DNA from 3 places in the Microbacterium sp. JZ101 genome. Region 2 is predicted to be linked to each of the others. Evidence: predicted binding sites of a transcription regulator. Region 2 holds the regulator's gene; each other region holds the start of a gene.
What was found. The regulator LexA, encoded in region 2, represses DNA repair genes until DNA is damaged. The targets are predictions, from matches to a motif close to TCGAACANNTGTTCGA.
Positions count from the first base shown of each region.

Region 1: uvrA (excinuclease ABC subunit UvrA) is a predicted target of LexA. The motif match lies at 2,479-2,494, and genes of this name have one in related genera.
Region 3: M1D56_RS14155 (DUF222 domain-containing protein) is a predicted target of LexA. The motif match lies at 4,565-4,580, and genes of this name have one in related genera.

Region 1 covers NZ_CP096400.1:1,438,214-1,446,035, forward strand. Annotated here, with positions in the region: gene M1D56_RS06570 (5-oxoprolinase subunit B/C family protein) at 1-26, shown strand, start outside; gene uvrB (excinuclease ABC subunit UvrB) at 36-2,117, shown strand; gene M1D56_RS06580 (hypothetical protein) at 2,164-2,379, opposite strand; gene uvrA (excinuclease ABC subunit UvrA) at 2,524-5,412, shown strand; gene uvrC (excinuclease ABC subunit UvrC) at 5,414-7,366, shown strand; gene rapZ (RNase adapter RapZ) at 7,377-7,822, shown strand, end outside.
Region 2 covers NZ_CP096400.1:1,151,206-1,159,027, forward strand. Annotated here, with positions in the region: gene hflX (GTPase HflX) at 1-534, shown strand, start outside; gene M1D56_RS05260 (hypothetical protein) at 553-1,329, opposite strand; gene M1D56_RS05265 (alpha/beta hydrolase family protein) at 1,334-3,316, opposite strand; gene M1D56_RS05270 (methylenetetrahydrofolate reductase) at 3,462-4,400, shown strand; gene lexA (transcriptional repressor LexA) at 4,470-5,153, opposite strand; gene M1D56_RS05280 (LysM peptidoglycan-binding domain-containing protein) at 5,405-5,758, shown strand; gene M1D56_RS05285 (histidinol-phosphate transaminase) at 5,786-6,865, shown strand; gene hisB (imidazoleglycerol-phosphate dehydratase HisB) at 6,909-7,508, shown strand; gene hisH (imidazole glycerol phosphate synthase subunit HisH) at 7,505-7,822, shown strand, end outside.
Region 3 covers NZ_CP096400.1:3,056,748-3,064,569, reverse strand. Annotated here, with positions in the region: gene M1D56_RS14180 (ABC transporter ATP-binding protein) at 1-1,529, shown strand, start outside; gene M1D56_RS14175 (DNA-3-methyladenine glycosylase I) at 1,529-2,170, shown strand; gene M1D56_RS14170 (phosphotransferase) at 2,175-3,035, shown strand; gene M1D56_RS14165 (RidA family protein) at 3,082-3,489, opposite strand; gene M1D56_RS14160 (GrpB family protein) at 3,551-4,159, shown strand; gene M1D56_RS14155 (DUF222 domain-containing protein) at 4,590-6,239, shown strand; gene M1D56_RS14150 (phosphotransferase enzyme family protein) at 6,291-7,250, shown strand; gene M1D56_RS14145 (aminotransferase class IV) at 7,273-7,822, shown strand, end outside.

The sequences.
Region 1 (7,822 bases), 290 kb from region 2:
GCGCCGATGTCGGACGCCCCTCCTAGGCTGGAGGCATGCAGACCACACGCAGCGTCCGGCCCTTCGAGGTGGTGAGCGAGTACCAGCCCAGCGGCGACCAGCCCAAGGCGATCGCCGAGCTCGCCGCGCGCATCAACGCGGGTGAGACCGACGTGGTCCTGCTCGGCGCGACCGGAACCGGCAAGTCCGCGACGACCGCGTGGCTCATCGAGCAGGTGCAGCGCCCCACGCTCGTCCTCGCGCACAACAAGACCCTCGCGGCGCAGCTCGCGAACGAGTTCCGCGATCTCCTGCCGAACAACGCGGTCGAGTACTTCGTGTCGTACTACGACTACTACCAGCCAGAGGCGTACGTCCCGCAGACCGACACCTTCATCGAGAAGGACTCGTCGATCAACGCGGAGGTCGAGCGGCTGCGGCACTCCACGACGAACACGCTGCTGAGCCGCCGCGACGCCGTCGTCGTGAGCACGGTGTCCTGCATCTACGGCCTCGGCTCGCCCGAGGAGTACCTCCGCGCGCTCGTCGCGCTCCAGGTGGGGGAGCGCTACGACCGCGACGCGATCATCCGCCAGTTCGTGGCGATGCAGTACAACCGCAACGACGTCGACTTCTCGCGCGGCAACTTCCGCGTCCGCGGCGACACGATCGAGATCATCCCCGTATACGAGGAGTTCGCCATCCGGATCGAGCTGTTCGGCGACGAGATCGAGGCGCTCTACAAGCTGCACCCGCTCACGGGCGATGTCATCGAGCGCATGGACGCGGTCGCGATCTTCCCGGCGACGCACTACGCGGCCGGCACCGACACCGTGCAGCGGGCGATCAAGACCATCGAGGAGGAGCTCGCCGAGCGCCTGCAGGAGTTCGAGAAGCAGGGCAAGCTGCTCGAGGCGCAGCGGCTGAAGATGCGCACGACCTTCGACCTCGAGATGCTGCAGCAGCTCGGCTTCTGCTCCGGGATCGAGAACTACTCGCGCCATCTCGACCAGCGCGCGCCGGGCGAGCCGCCGCACACCCTGCTCGACTTCTTCCCCGACGACTTCCTCCTCGTCATCGACGAGTCGCACGTCACGGTGCCGCAGATCGGCGCCATGTACGAGGGAGACGCATCCCGCAAGCGCACGCTCGTCGAGCACGGCTTCCGCCTGCCGAGCGCGATGGACAACCGGCCGCTGCGGTGGGACGAGTTCAAGGAGCGCATCGGGCAGACGGTCTACCTGTCGGCGACCCCCGGCAAGTACGAGATGGGCGTGGCCGACACGGTCGTGGAGCAGATCATCCGCCCGACGGGCCTCGTCGACCCGCGGATCGTCGTCAAGCCGTCCAAGGGGCAGATCGACGACCTCCTCGAGCAGATCCGCCAGCGCGTCGACCGCGACGAGCGCGTGCTCGTCACGACGCTCACGAAGAAGATGGCGGAGGAGCTCACCGACTTCCTCGGCGAGCACGGCGTCCGCGTCCGGTACCTCCACTCCGACGTCGACACGCTGCGACGCGTCGAGCTGCTCACCGAGCTGCGTCAGGGCGTGTACGACGTGCTCGTCGGCATCAACCTGCTGCGCGAGGGGCTCGACCTCCCCGAGGTCTCGCTGGTCGCCATCCTCGACGCCGACAAGGAGGGCTTCCTGCGCTCGGGCACCTCGCTCATCCAGACGATCGGGCGCGCCGCGCGCAACGTGTCCGGCGAGGTGCACATGTACGCCGACAGCATCACCGACTCGATGCGCAAGGCGATCGACGAGACCGAGCGGCGGCGCGAGATCCAGATCGCCTACAACCGCGAGCACGGGATCGACCCGCAGCCCCTGCGCAAGAGGATCGCGGACATCACCGACTCCCTCGCGCGCGAGGAGGCCGACACCGCGAGCCTGCTCTCGAAGCGGGACTCCGCGCGCACCAAGACCGGCAAGGGGCGCGCGCCCACGCCCGTGCGCAAGCGCGAGGGCATCGCCGCGGAGGGGGCGATGCAGCTCGAGGAGGCGATCGCCGACCTCACGCAGCAGATGCTCGTCGCCGCGGAGGAGCTCAAGTTCGAGCTCGCCGCGCGGCTGCGCGACGAGGTCCAGGACCTCAAGAAGGAGCTCCGGCAGATGGAGAAGGCCGGGCACGCGTGAGCGCGCGGTCCGCGTCGGGCGGGGCCCGGCGCGGACGCGACTGCACTCACTCCTCCGGGCAGTAGAGCACGCCGTCGCGCTCGACGTGCTCGACGCGCGTGCGACCGCAGTGCGTGCACGGCGCACCGGGTCCGTCGCCGAGCTGCGCGGGTCCGGCGATGCGGATGAGCACGTCGTTGGCCCACTCGTAGATGCCGCCCGCTTCGCGGATGCGCTCCCGGAGATGCGGGTGGTGGTGCGTTCCGCTCTCCATGATGATCATCTCCTCTCCCTCCAGTGTGCGCCTCCCGGGGCGCCGAGGACAGGGGATGCGCGGCACCGCTCGCCGCGCGCGGATCTTCGAATCCGCTGAGCGAACACGTCGAACAAACGTCCAGATGTCCGTGGGGGTCCGTAGGATTGGATCGTGCCCATCATCCCCGTCGCCTCGCCCGGAAAGATCAGTGTCCGCGGTGCCCGCGTGCACAATCTCAAGAACGTCGACCTCGACATCCCGCGCGACGCGCTCGTCGTGTTCACCGGCCTGTCGGGCTCGGGGAAGTCGAGCCTCGCGTTCGACACGATCTTCGCGGAGGGGCAGCGGCGCTACGTCGAGTCGCTGAGCGCGTACGCGCGCCAGTTCCTCGGCCAGGTCGACCGCCCCGACGTCGACCTCATCGAGGGCCTGAGCCCCGCGGTGTCGATCGACCAGAAGTCGACGAACCGGAACCCGCGCTCGACCGTCGGCACGATCACCGAGATCTACGACTACCTGCGCCTCCTGTGGGCGCGCATCGGCGTGCCGCACTGCCCGCAGTGCGGCGAGCGGATCCAGCGCCAGACCGTGCAGCAGATCGCCGACCAGCTGATGACCCTCGAGGAGGGCACGCGCTACCAGATCGTCGCGCCCGTCGTCACGCAGAAGAAGGGCGAGTTCGTCGACCTCTTCAAGGAGCTCGCGGCGAAGGGCTACTCGCGCGCGGTCGTCGACGGCGAGCTCGTGCAGCTGGCTGAGCCGCCCGTGCTCAAGAAGTCGTACAAGCACGACATCGCGGTCGTCGTCGACCGTCTCGTCGCTCGCGCCGACATCCTCGGCCGCGTGACCGACTCCGTCGAGACCGCGCTCGGCCTCGCGGGCGGCGTCCTCCAGGTCAACTTCGTCGACGAGGAGGGCGACGACGCGTGGCAGTCGTTCTCCGAGAAGCTCGCCTGCCCCAACGGGCACGCGCTCCAGCTCACCGAGATCGAGCCGCGCACGTTCTCGTTCAACGCCCCGTTCGGCGCCTGCCCCGCGTGCTCGGGTCTCGGCACCCGGATGTCCGTCGACGTCGAGCTCATGCTCGGCGATGAGGAGCTCTCGATCCGCGAGGGCGTCATCGTGCCGTGGACGACGCAGGGCAAGGGCCTCTTCCAGTACTACGAGCGTCTCCTCGAGGGCCTCGCCGACGAGATGAGCTTCTCGCTCGACACCCCGTGGCGGGCGCTCCCGCAGATCGTGAAGGACGCGGTCCTGCACGGGCAGGACTACAAGGTCAACGTGCGGTTCAAGAACCGCTGGGGCCGCGAGGTCCGGTACGCGAGCGGCTTCGAGGGCGTCGTGCCCTACATCGAGCGCCAGTACGCGCAGGCCGAGACCGACACCACGCGAGCGCGGTGGGCGGAGTACCTGCGCGAGGTCCCCTGCCCCGTGTGCGAGGGGGCGCGCCTCAAGCCCGAGGTGCTCGCGGTCAAGGTGGGCGGCCGGTCGATCGCCGAGACGGCCGACCTCAGCCTCGAGGACACGCTCGCGATGATGAACCAGGTCACGCTGACCGACCGCGAGAAGCAGATCGCCGCGCAGATCCTGCGCGAGATCCGCGTCCGCCTCGAGTTCCTCATCCAGGTCGGCCTCAACTACCTCACGCTGAGCCGTGCCGCCGGGTCGCTCTCGGGCGGGGAGGCGCAGCGCATCCGGCTCGCGACGCAGATCGGGACGGGCCTGACGGGCGTGCTCTACGTGCTCGACGAGCCGTCGATCGGCCTCCACCAGCGCGACAACCGGCGACTCATCGAGACGCTCGTCACGCTGCGCGACCTCGGCAACACGCTCGTCGTCGTCGAGCACGACGAGGAGACGATCGAGGCGTCCGACTGGGTCGTCGACATCGGCCCGCGCGCGGGCATCGGCGGGGGAGAGGTCATCCACTCCGGTCCGTTCGAGGCGCTCGTCGAGGACGAGCGGTCGCTCACGGGCGACTACCTCGCCGGCCGTCGGATGATCGAGATCCCGCGCAAGCGCCGCCGGATCGACCGCAAGCGCATGCTCTCGGTCGTCGGGGCCCGTGCGAACAACCTCAAGAACGTGACGGCCGAGTTCCCGCTGGGCGTGCTCACGGCGGTCACCGGCGTGAGCGGGTCGGGCAAGTCGACCCTCGTGAACGACATCCTCTACGAGGTGCTCGCGCAGCGCCTCAACGGCGCCCGCACCGTGCCCGGCAAGCACACGCGCGTCACGGGCCTCGAGCACCTCGACAAGGTCGTGCACGTCGACCAGGCGCCGATCGGGCGCACGCCGCGGTCGAACCCCGCGACCTACACGGGCGTCTTCGATCGCATCCGCAACCTGTTCGCGGAGACGCCGGAGGCGAAGGTGCGCGGCTACAAGGCCGGCCGCTTCAGCTTCAATGTCAAGGGCGGGCGGTGCGAGGCGTGCTCGGGCGACGGCACGCTCAAGATCGAGATGAACTTCCTCCCCGACGTCTACGTCGACTGCGAGGTGTGCCACGGCAAGCGCTACAACCGCGACACCCTCCAGGTGCACTACAAGGGCAAGAACATCGCCGAGGTCCTCGAGATGTCGATCGCCGAGGCCGAGGAGTTCTTCGAGCCGATCCAGGCCATCCACCGGTACATGAAGACGCTCGTCGACGTGGGGCTGGGCTACGTCCGGCTCGGGCAGGCGGCGACGACCCTCTCCGGCGGCGAGGCGCAGCGCGTCAAGCTCGCGACCGAGCTGCAGAAGCGCAGCAACGGGCGCTCGATCTACGTGCTCGACGAGCCGACGACGGGTCTGCACTTCGAGGACGTCCGCAAGCTCCTCGAGGTGCTGAACGGGCTCGTCGACAAGGGCAACAGCGTCATCGTGATCGAGCACAACCTCGACGTCATCAAGTCGGCCGACTGGATCGTCGATCTCGGCCCCGAGGGCGGCTCGGGCGGCGGAACGATCGTCGCGACGGGCACGCCCGAGCAGGTCGCGAAGACCGACGGCAGCCACACGGGCGCGTTCCTCGCCGAGGTGCTCGGGATGGCCGAACGGCAGCGCAAGGCCGGCTGACATGGCCGACCAGCTCCCGTACAAGCCGAAGCCGGGGGAGATCCCCGTGAACCCCGGCGTGTACCGCTTCCGCGACGCGCACGGGCGGGTGCTCTACGTCGGGAAGGCGAAGAACCTCCGGCAGCGGCTGTCGAACTACTTCGCGCCGCTGCACACGCTCCACGAGCGCACGCGGCGGATGGTCACGACCGCGTCGTCCGTGGAGTGGACCGTCGTGCCCACCGACGTCGACTCGCTGCAGCTCGAGTACCAGTGGATCAAGGAGTTCGACCCGCCGTACAACGTCCGCTACAAGGACGACAAGTCGTACCCGTTCCTCGCGATCACGCTGGGCGACGAGGCGCCCCGCGTGATGGTGACGCGCAACCGGCGCATCCCCGGCGCGAAGTACTTCGGGCCGTACCCGAAGATCTGGGCCGTGCGCGACACGATCGACCTGATGATCAAGGTGTTCCCGATCCGCACGTGCAGCGACGCCTCCTACAAGCGCGCGATGCAGACGGGGCGGCCGTGCTTCCCCGGGCAGATCGGAAAGTGCGGTGGCCCCTGCTCGCAGCGCGTGACGATCGAGGAGCACCGCGCGATCGTCGACGACTTCATCGCGTTCATGAACGGCGGCGACGAGCGCTTCACGCGCGAGCTGACCGCGCGGATGAAGGCGGCGGCGGCCGCGATGGACTACGAGCAGGCGGCGGTGTACCGCGACAAGCTCGCCTCGATCGACGCCGTCCTCAACAAGAGCGCGCTCGTGCTGCCCGAGGACACCGAGGCGGACCTCTTCGGCGTCGCGGAGGACGAGCTCTCCGCGGCCGTCCACCACTTCGTGATCCGCGGCGGCCGCGTGCGCGGCGTCCACTCGACGACGATCGACAAGGAGCTCGACATCTCGGGCCCCGACCTCGTCGACCAGATCCTGCAGCGCGTGTACGGCGATGCGGCGCCCGCCGACATCCCCCGTCGCGTGCTCGTGCCCGTCCTCCCGCCCGATGCGGCGGAGATCGAGGAGTGGCTCTCCGGCAAGCGCGGCCGCCGCGTGGAGGTGCTCGTCGCGCAGCGCGGCCAGCGCGCCGAGCTGCTGCGCAATGCGACCCTCAACGCCACGCAGGCGCTCATGCGGCACAAGACGCGGCGCACGAGCGACTACGCCGCCCGCTCGCAGGCGCTCAGCGATCTGCAGGAGGCGCTCGGGATGGACGAGGCGCCGCTGCGCATCGAGTGCTACGACATCTCGCACCTGCAGGGCACGAATGTCGTGGCGTCGATGGTCGTGTTCGAGGACGGGCTGCCGCGCAAGGACCAGTACCGGTCGTTCTCGATCGCCGAGACCACCGACGACACCGACTCGATGCACCAGGTGCTCATGCGCCGCCTCGCATACCTCGACCGCCCCGAGGAGGTCGAGCCCGACGCCGCGGAGCTCGCGACGAGCGGCGAGGACGGCGTCGTCACGGCCCCCGCGAAGCGGCGGCGATTCGCGTACCCGCCGCAGCTCCTCATCGTCGACGGCGGGCAGCCGCAGGTCGCGGCCGCCGCCCGCGCGCTCGCGGACTCGGGCCACGAGGAGATCGCGCTGTGCGGGATCGCGAAGCGCCTCGAGGAGCTCTGGCTGCCGGGGGAGGACTACCCCGTGATCCTCCCGCGCACGTCGGAGGCGCTCTACCTCGTCCAGCGTCTGCGCGACGAGGCGCACCGGTTCGCGATCACGCACCAGCGCAAGCGGCGGCGTCGCGACATCCGCACGGTGCTGAGCGAGGTGCCGGGGCTCGGCGACGCGCGCATCCGCTCCCTGCTCCGGCACTTCGGCTCGGTGGCCGCCCTTCGCGAGGGGACGATCGAGCAGATCGAGGAGCTCCCGGGGATCGGCCCGAAGCTCGCGACGACGATCTACGAGCACCTGCACCGCGAGGATGCGCGCGAGCCCGCCGTCGACGCGGCAGGAGCGGATGATCGCTAGGCTGGCGTCGATGACGGAGACAGCGGGCGAGGTCCTGATCGTGACCGGGATGAGCGGCGCGGGCCGCTCGACGGTCGCGAACGCCCTCGAGGACCTCGACTGGTACGTCGTCGACAACCTGCCGCCGCAGATGCTGCGCCCGCTGCTCGACCTCTCCGGGCGCCTCGGCGACCAGCTGCCGCGGATCGCGGCGGTCGTCGACGTGCGCGGCCGCGACCTCTTCGCCGAGCTGCCGGCGGCCACCCAGGCGCTGCGTGAGCGCAACAACCTCCGGATGCTCTTCCTCGACGCGTCGGACGACGTGCTCGTGCGCCGCTTCGAGGCCGTGCGCCGGCCCCATCCGCTGCAGGGCGACGGGACGCTGCTCGACGGCATCCGCCGAGAGCGCGAGATCCTCGCTCCCGTCCGCGGCAGCGCCGACATCATCATCGACACCTCGAGCTACAACATCCACCA
Region 2 (7,822 bases):
TCCGACGGGCGCGTGTTCACGTTCGCCGACACGGTCGGGTTCGTGCGCAACCTGCCGCATCAGCTCGTCGAGGCGTTCCGCTCGACGCTCGAGGAGGTCGCCGACGCCGACGTCATCGTGCACGTCGTCGACGCGCACCACCCGGATCCGGCCGGCCAGATCGCGACCGTCCGCGATGTGATGGCGGATGTCGGCGCGCGCGACATCCGCGAGATCATCGTGTTCAACAAGGCCGATCTCATCGATGAGGACGCGCGCCTCGTGCTGCGCGGTCTCGAGCCCGACGCCGTGTTCGTCTCGTCCCGCACGGGCGAGGGCATCGAGGAGCTCCGCGCCGTCGTGGAGGCGGCGCTTCCCGTTCCCGCCGTGGAGGTGCGAGCCCTCGTTCCCTACGACCGCGGCGATCTCATCTCGGCCATCCACGAGACCGGCCTCTTCCTCGAGCAGGAGCACGAGTCCGGGGGCACGCGGGTCCATGCGCGCGTGTCGCCGCGTCTCGCCGCCGAGCTCGAGCGCTTCTCGAGCGCGGGGTGAGGGCGGGGTCCGTCTCGCTCAGCCGAGCGCGGCGGACCCCAGCCACACGAGGGCGGTGACCGCGAGCGCCTGCGCCCAGCTCACCATGCTTCCGACGAGGAAGTACTCCGCCTGCGTGCCGCGCTCGCGGTCGCGGGAGATCTCGGGGAAGCGCACGATGCCCTTGGCCGCGATGAGCGCGGCGACGACCGGGTAGGCGTGCGCGAGCAGGAGGCCGCCGACGACGATCCGCTCGAGCGGTCCGATGAGGCGTCCGCCGCGGAGCGTGTGCACGTCCTGAGGGTCGGGCGCCGCGGTGTCGCGCTCGCCCCGCTGGCCGAAGAGGCGCCGCCGCCGCGACGGGGCGACGTCGCCGTCCGCGGGGACGTCCTCCGTGCGCAGCGCCGTGCGGACGACCCGGTTCGCCGACTCGAGCAGGAACAGGGCGCCGCCGGCCCCGAGGAGGACGATCGACAGGGGAAGGCCCTCGCCCTGCCCCCACTCGACGCGGATGGCGACCGCGGGCGGCGGGACGACGATCGCCGTCAGGGCGATGCCGCCCAGGAGCACGACCGGGAGGAAGCCGAGCGGAGAGTCGTCGGCGCGCATGGTCGCGAGCCAGCCGAGCGCGGCGACGACCGGGCCCAGCGCCAGGACGAGCGACGCGAGCGGATCGGCGCCGAGCGCCCCGCCGGCGAGCGCGCAGACGACGAGCACGGCAGACACGCCCGCCGTGCGCAGTCGCGCGCCCTGCGCTGCCGCGCGGATGAGGTCGGCGCCGCCGATCGCGGCGAGCACGAGCGCTGTCAGTTCCATCGCGTCAGACCGTACCCCGCGGGTCGGACAGGCCCTCGATCTCGAGGGGCGGCACGCCGGGCGTCTCGAACCCGAGGACGGCGCCGAGGAACGCGACCTCGGCCTCGAACGAGCGGATGATCGCCTCGCGTCCGCGGAACCCGTGCGCCTCGCCCTCGAACAGCAGGTAGGCGTGCGGGACCCCGTTCGCCGCGAGCGCGTCGCGCAGCGCCTCGGCCTGCGAGGGCGGCACGACCGGGTCGTCCGCGCCCTGGAGGATGAGGAGGGGCGTGCGGAGCGCTTCGGGGCGAGACAGCGGCGATCGCCTCGCGTACAGCTCCTCCGCCTCGGGGAGCGGGCCGACGAGGCCGTCGATGTAGCGCGCCTCGAAATCGTGCGTCTCGGCGACGAGCATCCGCAGGTCGGCGACGCCGTAGCGGCTGATCCCGGCCGAGAACACGTCGGTGTCGGCGATCGCGCACAGCACGGTCCATCCGCCCGCGGATCCTCCGCGCACCGCGAGGCGCGCGGGGTCGGCGATGCCGGCTTCGGCGATGCCGCGCGCGGCGGCCGCGACGTCCTCGACGTCGACCACGCCCCATCCGCCCTTGAGGCGCTCGCGGTACGCGCGCCCGTAGCCGGTCGATCCGCCGTAGTTGACATCGAGCACGCCGATGCCCCGGCTCGTGAAGTACGCGACCGCGAGGGAGAGGTCGCCCGAGACGTGCGCGGTCGGGCCCCCGTGCACGAGCACGAGATACGGCGGCAGGTCGCCCTCGGGGCCCGTCGCGAGCGGGTTCGTCGGCGGAAATGCGAAGGCGTGCACATCGCCGCGCGGCCCGGGGAACGACAGCGGCAGAGCCTCGGGCATCCACGCCGGGTCGAGGTCGGTCTCCCCGCCGCGCACCGGCGCGAAGGTCCGCGCGTCGACGTCGAGGAGCCAGATGCCGCCCGGCGTCCGCGGGCCGGCGCCCGACAGCAGCAGGCGCGCGCCGTCGACGTCCTTGACGAGCATCTGCCCGAGCGGCGTCTCGAGCTCCGTCACCGCCCGCGTTCCGGGATCGACGAGCACGAGCCGGTCGCGTCCGTTCGTCTGCACCGCGGCGATCCGACCGTCCTCGAGCCGCGCGTACCAGCGGGTCCCGAGATTCCAGAGCGGCCCGCCCGTGTCGGCGTCGGAAGGCAGGAGCGGCTCCACGACGGCGCCTCCGGCCGCGTCGAGCCGGGCGCGGCGGAGGTTCCATCGGGCAGGGCCGCCGGGCGCGGCAGGAGGGTCCGCGACGAAGAGGAGCTCATCGTCCGCCGCCCATTCGGGTTGCAGCGCCGACACATCCTGCCCGTCCGCGACGCCGCGCCCGCCGGCGAGTGTTGTCCAGCGGCGCACGCGCCCATCCGATTCGATGCGCCCGACGCGCAGCTCCGCGGCATCCCACGGCATGTCCGGATGGTCCCACGCGATCCACGCGAGCCGGCCAGCGCGCGGTGCGGGGTAGGCGACGAAGTCGCTCCCTGCGACGACGCTCACGATCGCGGACGCGTCCTCCGCCGCGCTGCCGTCGAGCGGGATGACGACGATGTCGCGACGGGGAGCCCCCGTGGCGCCCTGCGTCTCGCGGACCGCCCACAGTCGGCCCTCCGCGAGGACGAGGTCGCCGAACGCCATGCCGGTGCCCGCGGGCGTGAGCGGGATGGGCTCCGCATCGGCCGTGCGCAGGTACACGCGCTGATCCGACTGCTCGACGAAGAGGAGTGCGCCGTCGTCGGCCGCGGTCCACGCGCCGCCGCCGTACTCGTGGACGCGAGACCGCGCGCTCCAGGGCGCGGGAAGGACGCTCGCGCCGTCGCTCGCCCGCAGCACCGCTGTGCGCCCCCGCTCGGCCGCGACGCCCTCGGCCCACCACACGTCGCCCCCGACGAACCGCGCGTCGCCGAGGCGCGGGGAGTTCCCCGCGATGTCGGACGCCGCGATGGGCGACGGCCACGAGCCGAACGGGAGCGTCTGCGTCATGTCCTCCACGGTAACCGGCGACGTTCCGACACGGAGCGTCACAGATGCTCCCGCGTCCGCGCGCGGGCGACTACGGTCGGGAGAGGAGAGGCCGGATGCGGCGGCAGGGGATCGCCGCGGCGACCGGAGAGCACGGAGGAGGGACATGGCGACGTCGGCCACGCCGTTCTCGTTCGAGCTGTACCCGCCGCGCACGCCCGCGCGCACCGCGGCTCTCGAGGAGACCATCCGCCGCCTGGCCGCAGCAGGCCCGGACTTCCTCTCCGTCACGTACGGCGCGGGCGGCTCCACGGGCGGTGCGTCGCTGCGCGTGCTGCGGTGGATCCGCGAGAACACGGACGTCGAGCCGCTCGCTCACCTCACGTGCGTCGGCAACGACTACGCGACGGCGAGCGCCCTCATCCGCGAGTTCCTCGACGCGGGCATCCTCAGCTTCCTCGCCATCCGCGGCGACCCGCCCGCCGGGAAGGACGAGGACGACGCGTTCCTGGGCGACCTGCGGACCTCGGCCGAGCTGGTCCAGCTCATCCACCGCGTGCAGGCCGAGCGCGCTCCCTACGGCGAGACGACGATCCCGGGCGTTCCCGAGGCGGTGCGGGTGGACCGCGCCCCGCGTGCGCGCACGCTCGTCGCGGCCTTCCCCAACGGGCATCCGCGCTCGCGCCATCCGCTCGAGCACCTCGATGCGCTCCTCGCGAAGCAGGCGGCCGGCGCCGAGGCCGCGATCACCCAGCTCTTCTTCCATGCCGACGACTACCTGCGCTTCGTCGATCGCGCCCGGGCCGCGGGCGTGACCATCCCGATCCTCCCCGGCATCATGCCCGTGACCTCTCCCGCCAAGCTCGCGCGCATGCTCGAGCTCACGGGCGAGCCCCTGCCGTCGGAGCTGTCGATCGCGCTCGAGGTCGAGCCGACCCCCGAGGGCCGCAGGGAGATCGGCATCGCCTACGCGGCGGACCTCGCGCGCGAGGTGCTCGCCGGCGGGGCCCCGGGCATCCACCTCTACGCCTTCAACGAGCACGAGACCGTGCTCGCGGTGCTGCGCGAAGCCGGGGTCGCGCTGCGCGAGACCGCGGCTTCCTGACCGCCGGTTCGCTCCCGGCACACGAGGAGGGCGGGAGCCGACCGGCTCCCGCCCTCCTCGTGTGCGCCGTCAGACCGCGCGCAGGATAGCGACGACCTTGCCGAGGACCACAGCGTCGTCGGCGAGGATCGGCTCGAACGCCGAGTTGCGCGGGAGGAGCCAGGTGTGGCCGTCGCGCTGACGGAACGTCTTGACGGTCGCCTCGCCGTCGACCATGGCCGCGACGATGTCGCCGTTCTCCGCCGTGCCCTGCGATCGGATGACGACCCAGTCGCCGTCGCAGATCGCCGCGTCGATCATCGACTCGCCGCTGACCTTGAGCATGAAGAGCTCGCCCTTGCCGACGAGCTGTCGGGGGAGGGGGAAGATCTCCTCGACCTGCTGCTCGGCCGTGATCGGGACGCCGGCGGCGATGCGGCCGACCAGCGGCACGAGAGCGGCGTCGCCGACCGCGGGGCCCGAGTCGGCCGGGTTCTCCGCCGCCGAGCCCGGGAGATCGATGAGCACCTCCATCGCGCGGGTCTTCCCGGGGTCGCGACGCAGGTAGCCGCTCAGCTCGAGCTGCCCGAGCTGATGCGTCACGCTCGAGAGCGACTTCAGTCCGACCGCGTCGCCGATCTCGCGCATGCTCGGCGGGTAGCCGTTGTGCTGGATGGAGCGCTGGATGACCTCGAGGATGGCCAGCTGCTTGTCGCTCAGGTTCTTGCGCCGCCGCGTGCGCGGCTTCTCCTCGCGCGTGCCCGCATCCGTCATGTCGTGCTCCTTCGCTGCCCCGCTCGAATGTCGGAGGTGCGTGATGTGGTGGTCCCGTCAGGACGACGCTAGCGGATCTCGACGGGATTCCGGGAGATTTGTTCGAGCGTGTCTCGCAGAAGTCGCGAAACCCGTTCGAAGAGAGTTCTTGACACCGCGACCACATCGAAGATAGGTTCGGAACATCACTTCGGGTCCGTCTCTCCCGGCCGAGCAGACGGACTCGAAGTGATCTACAGGAAGGAACCGCCATGCGCACGAACAGCTCCGCTCCGGCACGCTCGACCCGCCTCCGCCTCACGGTGCGCGGCCGCCGGGTCCTCGCCGCGCTCGCCGCGGCTCCGCTCGTCGCGGCGATCGGATTCGGGGTGCTCAGCGGCGGCGCGGCCCTCGCCTCGCGCGAGGACAGTGCGCCTGCCGGCACCTTCGACACCGTCACGGTCATGGCGGGCGACACCCTGTGGGACATCGCGCAGGCGGTCGCCCCCGAGGCGGACCCGCGCGACGTCGTCGACGAGATCCTGCACCTCAACCAGCTCCCGGGGAGCGACATCGCCGCGGGGCAGGAGATCGCCATCCCCGCCGCCTACTCGACGGGCGAGTGAGTCCGTCGCGCGCTCTAGCATGGACGGGTGACCGTCTCTCTCGATGACCTCCCCCTGCGCGACGACCTCCGCGGACAGCAGCCCTACGGCGCTCCGCAGGCGCCGCTGCCCGTCGCGCTGAACGTCAACGAGAACACGCACCCGATCCCCGACGAGGTCGCCGACGACATCGCGGACTCGGTCGCCCTCGCGCTGCGGGATGTGAACCGCTACCCGGATCGCGAGTTCACGGCGCTCCGCGAAGGGTTCGCGGAGTACCTCGGGCACGGGCTCGAGCCCGAGCAGATCTGGGCCGCGAACGGCTCGAACGAGGTGCTGCAGCACCTCCTCCAGGCGTTCGCCGGACCGGGGCGGACGGCGTTCGGCTTCGCCCCCACCTACTCGATGTACACGCTGCTGACGCGCGGCGTCGGCGCGACGTTCGTGTCGGGGGAGCGGGGGGCGAACTTCTCCCTCACGCCCGAGAGCGCGGCCGCGCAGGTCGCGGAGGCCCGGCCCGACGTCGTGTTCCTGTGCGCACCGAACAACCCGACGGGGACGCCGCTCGAGAACGACGTCGTGGAAGCCGTCTACGACGCGACCGACGGCATCGTCATCGTCGACGAGGCGTACCGCGAGTTCGCGCCGCGCGACGTGCCCTCGGCGCTCCAGCTGCTGCCCGGGCGGCCCCGGCTCGTCGTCTCGCGCACCATGAGCAAGGCGTTCGCGTTCGCGGGCGCGCGCGTCGGCTACCTCGCCGCGGACCCCGCGGTCGTCGACGCCCTCCGCCTCGTCCGCCTCCCGTACCACCTCAGCGCGCTCACGCAGGCGGCGGCTTCCGCGGCCCTGCGTCACGCCGACACGATGCTCGCGATGGTCGACGAGATCGTCGAGCAGCGCGACCGGATCTCGGCCACGCTCGAGGCGCTCGGCTACACCGTGTACCCGACGTGGTCGAACTTCGTCCTGTTCGGCGGCGTGGAGGATCCGCACGCGACCTGGCAGGCGCTCTACGACCGCGGCGTGCTCATCCGCGACATCGGCATCCCCGGACACCTCCGGGTGACCGCGGGGACCGAGGACGAGACGAGCGCCTTCCTCGACGCGCTCGCCGAGATCGGCCGCTGAGCGCGCGAGGAGCCCGGTCGGGTCGCGCCGGTAGAATCGGAGCATGACCCGTACCGCGCGCCGCACCCGTTCCACGAGCGAGTCGAGCATCGAGCTCGAGCTCGACCTCGACGGAACGGGCAGGAGCAGCATCGACACGAGCGTGCCGTTCTTCGACCACATGCTCACGGCGTTCGCGAAGCACTCGCTCACCGATCTCACCGTGAAGGCGACCGGCGACACCCACATCGACGCGCACCACACGGTCGAGGACACGGCGATCGTGCTCGGGCAGGCCATCCGCGAGGCGCTGGGCGACAAGGCCGGGATCTCGCGCTACGGCGACGCCCTCGTCCCGCTCGACGAGGCGCTGGCACAGGCCGTCGTCGACATCTCGGGGCGTCCCTACCTCGTGCACACGGGGGAGCCGGCGGGCTTCGAGCAGCACCTCATCGGCGGCCACTTCACGGGCTCGCTCGTGCGCCACACGTTCGAGGCCCTCGCGTTCAACGCGGGCCTGACCGTGCACGTCCGCGTGCTGAACGGCCGCGACCCGCACCACATCGCCGAAGCGGAGTACAAGGCCTTCGCGCGCGCGTTCCGTCAGGCCAAGGCCCTCGATCCGCTCGTCGAGGGCATTCCCTCGACCAAGGGCGCACTGTGAGCGACGAGCGACCGACCGTCGCGGTGCTCGACTACGGGTCGGGCAACGTGCACTCCGCCGTCAAGGCGCTCGAGGCCGCAGGCGCCGACGTCGAGCTGACGCGCGACCGCGAGGCGGTGCTCGCGGCCGACGGGCTGCTCGTGCCCGGCGTCGGCGCGTTCCAGGCGGTCATGGAGCAGCTGAACGCGATCCGTGGCGGCGAGCTCATCGAGCGCCGCCTCGCGGGAGGGCGCCCCGTCCTCGGGATCTGCGTCGGCATGCAGGTGCTCTTCGCCCGCGGCATCGAGCGCGGGGTCGAGACGGAGGGCCTCGCG
Region 3 (7,822 bases), 1.7 Mb from region 2:
CGCTCCAGCAGGCGCTGTCGGGAGCCATCACCTCGCTGCTCACCGTGGTCGGCGTGCTCATCATGATGTTCTCGATCTCGTGGCAGCTCGCGCTCGTCGCCCTCGTCGCGCTGCCGCTCATCGCGTTCATCATGCTCGGCATCGGGCCCGCGTCGCAGAAGGCGTTCCAGACGCAGTGGCGCAAGGTCGGGCGTCTCAACGCCCGCGTCGAGGAGTCGTTCTCGGGCCACGCGCTCGTGAAGGTCTTCGGTCGCGAGCGCTCCACGGCCGCCGCCTTCCAGGAGGAGAACGAGGAGCTCTACCAGGCCGCGTTCAAGGCGCAGTTCCTCTCGGGCATCATGATGCCGAGCATGCAGTTCGTCGGCTCGCTCACGTACGTCGGCATCGCGGTGCTCGGCGGCATCATGGTCGCGAGCGGCCAGATCCGCATCGGCGACGTGCAGGCGTTCGTGCAGTACTCGCAGCAGTTCACGCAGCCGCTCACCGAGCTCGGCGGCATGCTGCCGGTCGTCCAGTCGGGAACGGCCTCGGCCGAGCGCGTGTTCGCGCTGCTCGACGAGGAGGAGCAGGAGCCCGACGCCGAGAACGCGCCCGCCGTGCCCGATGGACGCGGCGTCATCGAGTTCCGCAACGTGTCCTTCTCCTACTCTCCCGAGAAGCCGCTCATCCGCGATCTGTCGTTCCGGGTCGAGCCGGGTCAGACCGTCGCGATCGTCGGGCCCACGGGTGCGGGCAAGACGACGCTCGTGAACCTCATCATGCGGTTCTACGAGCTCGACGGCGGCGCCATCCTGCTCGACGGACAGGACATCTCCCAGCTCACGCGCGAGGATGTCCGCTCGCGGACCGGAATGGTCCTGCAGGACCCGTGGCTGTTCGCGGGCAGCATCCGCGACAACATCCGCTACGGACGCGAGTCGGCGACCGACGAGGAGATCCTCGCCGCCGCGAAGGCCACGTACGTCGACCGGTTCGTGCACTCGCTGCCCGACGGGTACGACACGGTCCTCGATGAGGACGCGGCCAACGTGTCGGCGGGCGAGCGCCAGCTCATCACGATCGCGCGCGCGTTCGTGCGCCGACCGAGCGTGCTCATCCTCGACGAGGCGACGAGCTCGGTCGACACCCGCACCGAGCTGCTGCTGCAGCACGCGATGGCGGCGCTGCGCGAGGGCCGCACGTCGTTCGTGATCGCGCACCGCCTCTCCACGATCCGCGACGCCGACCTCATCCTCGTGATGGAGCACGGCGACATCGTCGAGCAGGGCACGCACGACGAGCTCATCCGCAAGGAGGGCGCGTACTGGCGGCTGTACCAGTCGCAGTTCGAGCACGCCGTCGTCGACCTCGACGCCGCGGAGGCCGAGACCGCGGAGGCGGAGGCCGACGGCGCCGATGCGGACTCGGCGCCGGCCCCGGGCGGGATGAGCCCCGCGCCGGTCGTCGCGGGCAGCGTCTCGGTCGTGACGGGCGCGATCCCGACGTCCTCTCCGGAAGGCGAGGACGACGGCGAGGGTCGACGACCCTGATGGCCGACGCGCACACCGGGGCCGGCCTCGCGGCCGGCCCCGGTGCCGCCTCAGCGGATCTCGTCATCGGGCCGGATGGTCTCGGCCGCCCGCGCTGGGCGGCTTCCGATGAGCTGATGCGCGCGTACTACGACACGGAATGGGGCATGCCCGTCCGCGACGAGACGGGCCTCTTCGAGCGGCTGAGCCTGGAGGCGTTCCAGTCCGGGCTGTCGTGGGCGACCATCCTGCGGAAGCGGCCGGCGTTCCGAGAGGTGTTCGCGGGCTTCGATCCGGATGCCGTCGCGGCCTTCGACGAGTCCGACGTCGAGCGGCTGCTGGGCGATGCCCGGATCATCCGCAATCGCGCGAAGATCCTCGCGACCATCGGCAACGCACGCGCGACCGTCGAGCTGCGCGCGGAGGGCGGACTCGTCGATTTCATCTGGAGTCACCGACCCGCGCAGACGCCCGCGCCGACCTCGTACGCCGAGATCCCGACCACCTCGCCCGAGTCGATCGCGCTGTCGAAGGCGCTCAAGAAGCGCGGCTTCCGCTTCGTCGGCCCGACCACGATGTTCGCGCTCATGGAGGCCGTGGGCATCGTCGACACCCACCTCGTCGGCAGCCATCGCCGCGGTACAAGCGGGGTGTGGGCGTAGTCACGTGACCGGCGGCTGGTGGAGCGAGGCGCTGCCGACCCGAGCGCAGGCGGCACTCGTGGAGGCATGGCTCCCGACCAGCGCGCTCATCGCAGACCTCTCGTGGGGGCAGGTCGACACTCGGGTTCTCCACGTGCGGGCGGAGCAGGGCGAGTTCATCGTCAAGGCCGCTGGCCTCGGGAACCACCACATCGGCCGCGAGATCACGGCGCACGAGCGGGCGACGGCTCCGCTCGTGCGCCGGGGCGCGGCGGCACCGCTCGTGGCCGCGGACCGCGACGCGAACGTGCTCGTGACGCGGTACCTCGAAGGTCGGCTCGTGCAGGGAAGCGGCGCCGAGTTCGCTCCGGACGTGCACCGGCAGGCCGGACGGCTGCTGCGCGTCTTCCACGCGGAGGCGCAGCACGATGAGGCCGGCTACGCGCAGCGGCAGACCGAGCGAGTGCTGGCGATGCTCGAGCAGCCGCATCGAATCGAGGCGGCCATCATGCGGCGCGCGCGTGCCGTGCTGGGGTCATCCGCGCCGGCGCATGTGCCGCTCGTCCCGACGCACGGCGATTGGCAGCCCCGCAACTGGCTCGTGGACGCCACGGGGAGCGTGCGCATCATCGACTTCGGGCGCTTCGATCTGAGACCTGCCGCAACGGACCTCGCTCGCCTCGCGGTGCAGCAGTGGCGAGACGAGCCCGCGCTCGAGGGCGCCTTCCTCGAGGGCTACGGGGCGGACCCGCGCACGGAGCCGGACTGGTCGCTCACCCTCCTGCGCGAGGCGATCTCGACCGCTGTCTGGTCGCACCGGGTCGGCGACGAGCGCTTTGAACGGCAGGGACTCCGGATGCTCGACGAGGCTCTCGCGCGATTCTGACGCCGACGCGTGCGATCCGGGCGAGGTGGCCGAACCCGCGCACCGATCAGTCGATGACGGCGGCGACGGCCTCGATCTCCACGAGCTGGTCGTCGTAGCCGAGGACGGTCACGCCGAGGAGCGTGCTCGGCACATCGTGGTCGCCGAACGCGTCTCGGACGACCTCCCACGCGGCCACGAGGTCGCTCTGGCGGGAGGACGCGACGAGCACGCGCGTGCTGATCACGTCACGGAGCGTCGCGCCCGCGTCGGCGAGCGCGGTCGTCAGCGTCTCGACACAGCGGGCGGCCTGCGCGACGTAGTCTCCGGGAGCGACAGTGGCGCCGTCGTCATCCAGCGGGCAGGCTCCGGCGAGGAAGATCAGGCGAGCGTCCTTCGGCGCGGTCGCCGCGTAGGCGTACTCGGCGACGTCGGATAGCGAGGACGAGCGGATGAGCCGGACAGCGGAGGTCATGCGCTCATTCTCGTGCGCGGCGGGCCGGTGCCGGATCCCGCGCGCGGGGGAGAATCGGGTCATGCCCCGGTCTGATGCAGGCAACCCTGCGCGTCTTGTCGCGCATGATCCGTCGTGGTCTCTGATCGCACAAGAGGAGCTCGCCGCGGTTGCTCACGCGCTAGAGGACGTCGAGGGCGGATCCGAGGCCGTCCTCGATCACATCGGCTCGACGTCGGTGCCCGGGCTCGCGGCGAAGCCGTTCGTCGACCTGCAGGTGCGGATCTCGCCCTTGCCGGCCGAAGGGGCGGTGGACGCCGCGTTCGCTCGGATCGGGTATCGGCGAGCCCACGGCTCACGGCCGGATTCGCCCGGCGTGTACCGAGACCTGCCCCGCGGCAGCGAGGCCGTGGCGGACGAGGTGTGGGAGAAGCGGCTCTTCGTCGGGCGCGACGGGACGACGATCCTCCACGTGCGTCGGATGGACTCCCCCTGGGGGCGGTACGCAGTCTGGTTCCGAGACTGGCTCCGCGCCCATCCCGACCAGCGCGATCGCTACGAGCAGGTGAAGCGCGGTCTCTCGGAGGAGAACCGCGGGAAGGCCGACTACGACGACTACACGCGCGGGAAGACCGCGTTCTTCGACGAGGTCCAGGCGGCCTTCGAGGCCTGGGGACGCGCTCGCCCGTAGGGGAGGGGTCCCGTGCGCCGGACCGGGCATGGCTTCGCTCGCGGAGGGGGCAGGGTTCTCCTTCTCGGTCGTTGAGCGGAGCGAGGTTCCCTTCTCGGTCGTTGAACGGAGCGAACAGGGCGGGGTTCACCCCCCTCGGTCGTTGAGCGGAGCGAGCGCCAGCGAGCGCAGTCGAAACGCCGCAAGCCGCCCCCGGGAGTCGCCGAATGGAGACGGCCGCGCACACGCAAACACGCGCGAACGGAGCATGTCTCAACCGCGGTGGCTATACATAAGCATTTCGCTTACCTGCACGGATCAATGTCGGTGCTTCACGGTAAGGTTCACGCACTGCTGGACAGGCGCGCGTGGGATTCTGGTGGAGAGAAATCTTCGAGGAATCTTCGAGAAATGTCTTGCGTCTGGTCGTACTTGTGTTCTATCATGGGGTATGGCCTTCCCATGGGCGCCCGATGAGGGGCAGGATGATCCGGCCGGCGCGGTGTGCGCCGCGGTCGGGTTGCTGGACGGGCTGTTCACACGGGTGGGAGAGGTGGCGTCGGGGGATCTCGCGGGGTTCACCGCGCGGGTGGAGCAGCTGGGGCGGGTCGTGGACGCGCTGCGGGTGCGGGCGGCAGGAGAGGTCGCGTGGCGGTCCCGGCGGGGCCTGGAACGGCCCCTCGCAGGAGAGCTGGGCTGCCGGGACGGGCGGGAGCTGCTCGAGCGGCTCACCGGGATCCCCGGGCCGGCGGTATCCGCGCGGGTGCGGCTGGATGAGGCCACCCGCGACCGGGAGAGCCCCACCGGGCTCCCCGTCCCGCCGGCGCACCCCGCAGTGGCCGCGGCAGTGGAAGCGGGCCTGCTCGGGGTCGAGCCGGCGGCGCTGATCGTGAAGGCCGTCGCCACCGCCCGCCGCGGCGCGCCCGCCTCCGAGGCCGACAAGCTCGAGGTGATGGAGCGGCACCTCGTCGGGATCGCCACCGGCGCGATCGCGACCGACCTGGACGAGGCCACACCCCCAGCCGAGGCCACCTCGCCGTTCCCGGACGGCACGGCCGCGGCCGTGCCGTGGAGCGTCGTGAAAGCCCACGCGGACGCGTGGGTGGACGTCCTCACCGCGGACGGCCTCCCACCCGATCCCGAACGCCCCATCCGCAACCGCACCCTCACCCTCACACCCCTGCCCGACGGGGCCTTCCGCGTCAACGGCACCCTCGTCCCCGAAGCCGGCGCCCTCCTGCAGAACCTCCTCTCCGCCCACACCAACCCCGCCCGCAACGTCACCTTCACCGAAACCCGAGACCGCGGCGACGACGGCCCGGACGGCGACGACGCCCTGAGCAACAACGCCGACGGCGGCGGCGACGGCGATGGCGGCGGCGCGGACACGGATGGGGAGGGCGGGTTCTTCGACGGGATCGACACCGAGACCCGCAACGACACAGACCCGTGGGGACCGGACGAGATCATCCACGACCCCCGCGCCCCCGGACAGAAACGCCACGACGCGTTCTTCGCGATGATCCAGGCCGCCTCACGCGCCGCCGAGACCCCCACCCTCGGCGGCGCCGCCCCCACCGTCATGATCCACATCACCGCCGACGACCTCACCACCACAGACCCCACCGACACCGGCCGGCACGGCATCGCGCACCTCGACGGCGTCGACGCGCCCGTCCCCGCCACCGTGGCCCGCCGGATCGGATGCACCGGAGACATCCTCCGCGCCGTCTTCAGCCCCGAAGGACGCATCCTCGAGCTGCGCAGCATCCAACGCTGCTTCACCCCCACCCAACGCAAAGCCATCGTCGCCCGCGACGGAGGATGCATCATCCCCGGCTGCACCATCCCCGCCGCCTGGTGCGAGATCCACCACGTCCAAGACCACGCCCGAGGCGGACCCACCGAAACCGACAACGGCGTCCTCCTCTGCTGGTGGCACCACCACCACCTCGACACCTCCGGCTGGAACATCCACATGCACCACGGCGTGCCCTACATCGCCGCCCCCAACTGGATCGACCGACACCACCGCCACCGACCAGCACCCACCTCCCGCACCCGACTCCACGCCAAACTCACCCAACACCTCAGATGCTGACAACCGCACCATGACGGTCGTCCACAGATCTGCTCCCCGTAGCATCGCTGCATGACCCTGCCTGCTGGCCTGTCGATGCTGTGGGAGCAGACCTCTCCCGACGCGGCGCTTCTCGAACGGTTCGGGTTCACCGGTCTTCCCGACGCCTCGGAGTGGCTCTCGGTCACGCTGCGCGAGGGGTGGGGCATCGATCTGCACGGCGTCGCCCGTCTCGTGATCAGCGATCGCAACGCGATCGTCTGGGTGCGCAGCGGCAGCGGCCCGTTGGTCGTCAAATGGTCCTGCGCGACGGAGCAGTTCGATCGGCTGGCTGCCTCCGCCGAGATCCTCAGATCGCTTGCAGCGCGCGGGGTTCCCGTGGCGGATCCGATCCTGACGACGGAACGTCGTGCACGCGCGGTGCAGGACGGCCCGCGCGGTCCGCTCTCCATGGCCGTCCTCCCCGAGGTGTCGGGCGTCTGGCTCGACACGGCTGATCTGAACGCCGTTCACGCCGCGGGGCAGTGCCTTGCTCGACTCCACGACGCCCTGGGCCGCGAAAGCGGTGACAGCGCCCTCCAGATCGACCTCGGCGACCCGCGAGCACGGATCCGAACCTGGCTCGCGCACCACGATCACCGTGAGGCCCCGGAGGCCTCCTCGCGGCTCGAAGCGCTCCTCGCCGACCTGCCTGACCTCGAGGACCCGCCCCAGCTCGTGCACAACGACTTCCGGGCCGCGAACATCCTGACCCGCGGGTCCACCGTCGCCGCCGTGCTGGACTTCGACGAGGTCGCGACCTCACATCGGGTGAACGACCTCGCACGCGCGTCGGTGTACCTGCGCACTCGGTTCACCGACTGGCGGCCGACCTCCGTGGCAACCCGCGAGAGCCTGCGGCGCGGGTACGAGTCCGTGAGAGCCCTCGGAGAAGCGGAGCGCGCATGGCTCGAAGCTCTCATCCTCTGGCACGGGCTCATGGCCATCCCGTTCGGCAGCGATCCGTCCGAGTGGGCGGCCGCGCTCCGCTGAACCCCGGCACTAGCGTGATCCCATGACCGATTTCGGAGTCTTCTTCGGGCGGGCCGACCAGCTCCTCGACACGTCCTTCGCGGGCGAGCCCGACATCCGCGCGATCGACCCCGCCGCCGCCAACGTGTCCGTGTTCGACCTCGGGCTGCTCCGCGGCGACGGCGTCTTCGAGGCCACGACGATCGTCGACGACGTGCCGCTCGCCTGGCACCTCCACGTGCGGCGCCTCCTCCAGTCAGCGGTCGCGCTCGACCTGCCGGCCCCGAACGTCCGCGCGCTCGACCAGTTCGTGCGCGCGGCCATCCGGCGGATGAGCCCGATCGCGCGCGCCCACATCAAGCTCGTGATCACGCGCGGGGCCGATGCGACCCTGTCGGCGGTCGATGTGCCGACGTCCCCGACCGTCTTCGCGATCATCGACCCCGGGTTCGCTCCCAAGAAGCCCGAGATCGCGGTCGCCACGCTCGAGCGCGAGCTCCTGCGCGATTCCGCTCAGCGCGCCCCGTGGCTGCTTCTCGGCGCCAAGACCCTCTCGTATGCGACGAACATGGCGGCGCGCCGCGAGTACGAGC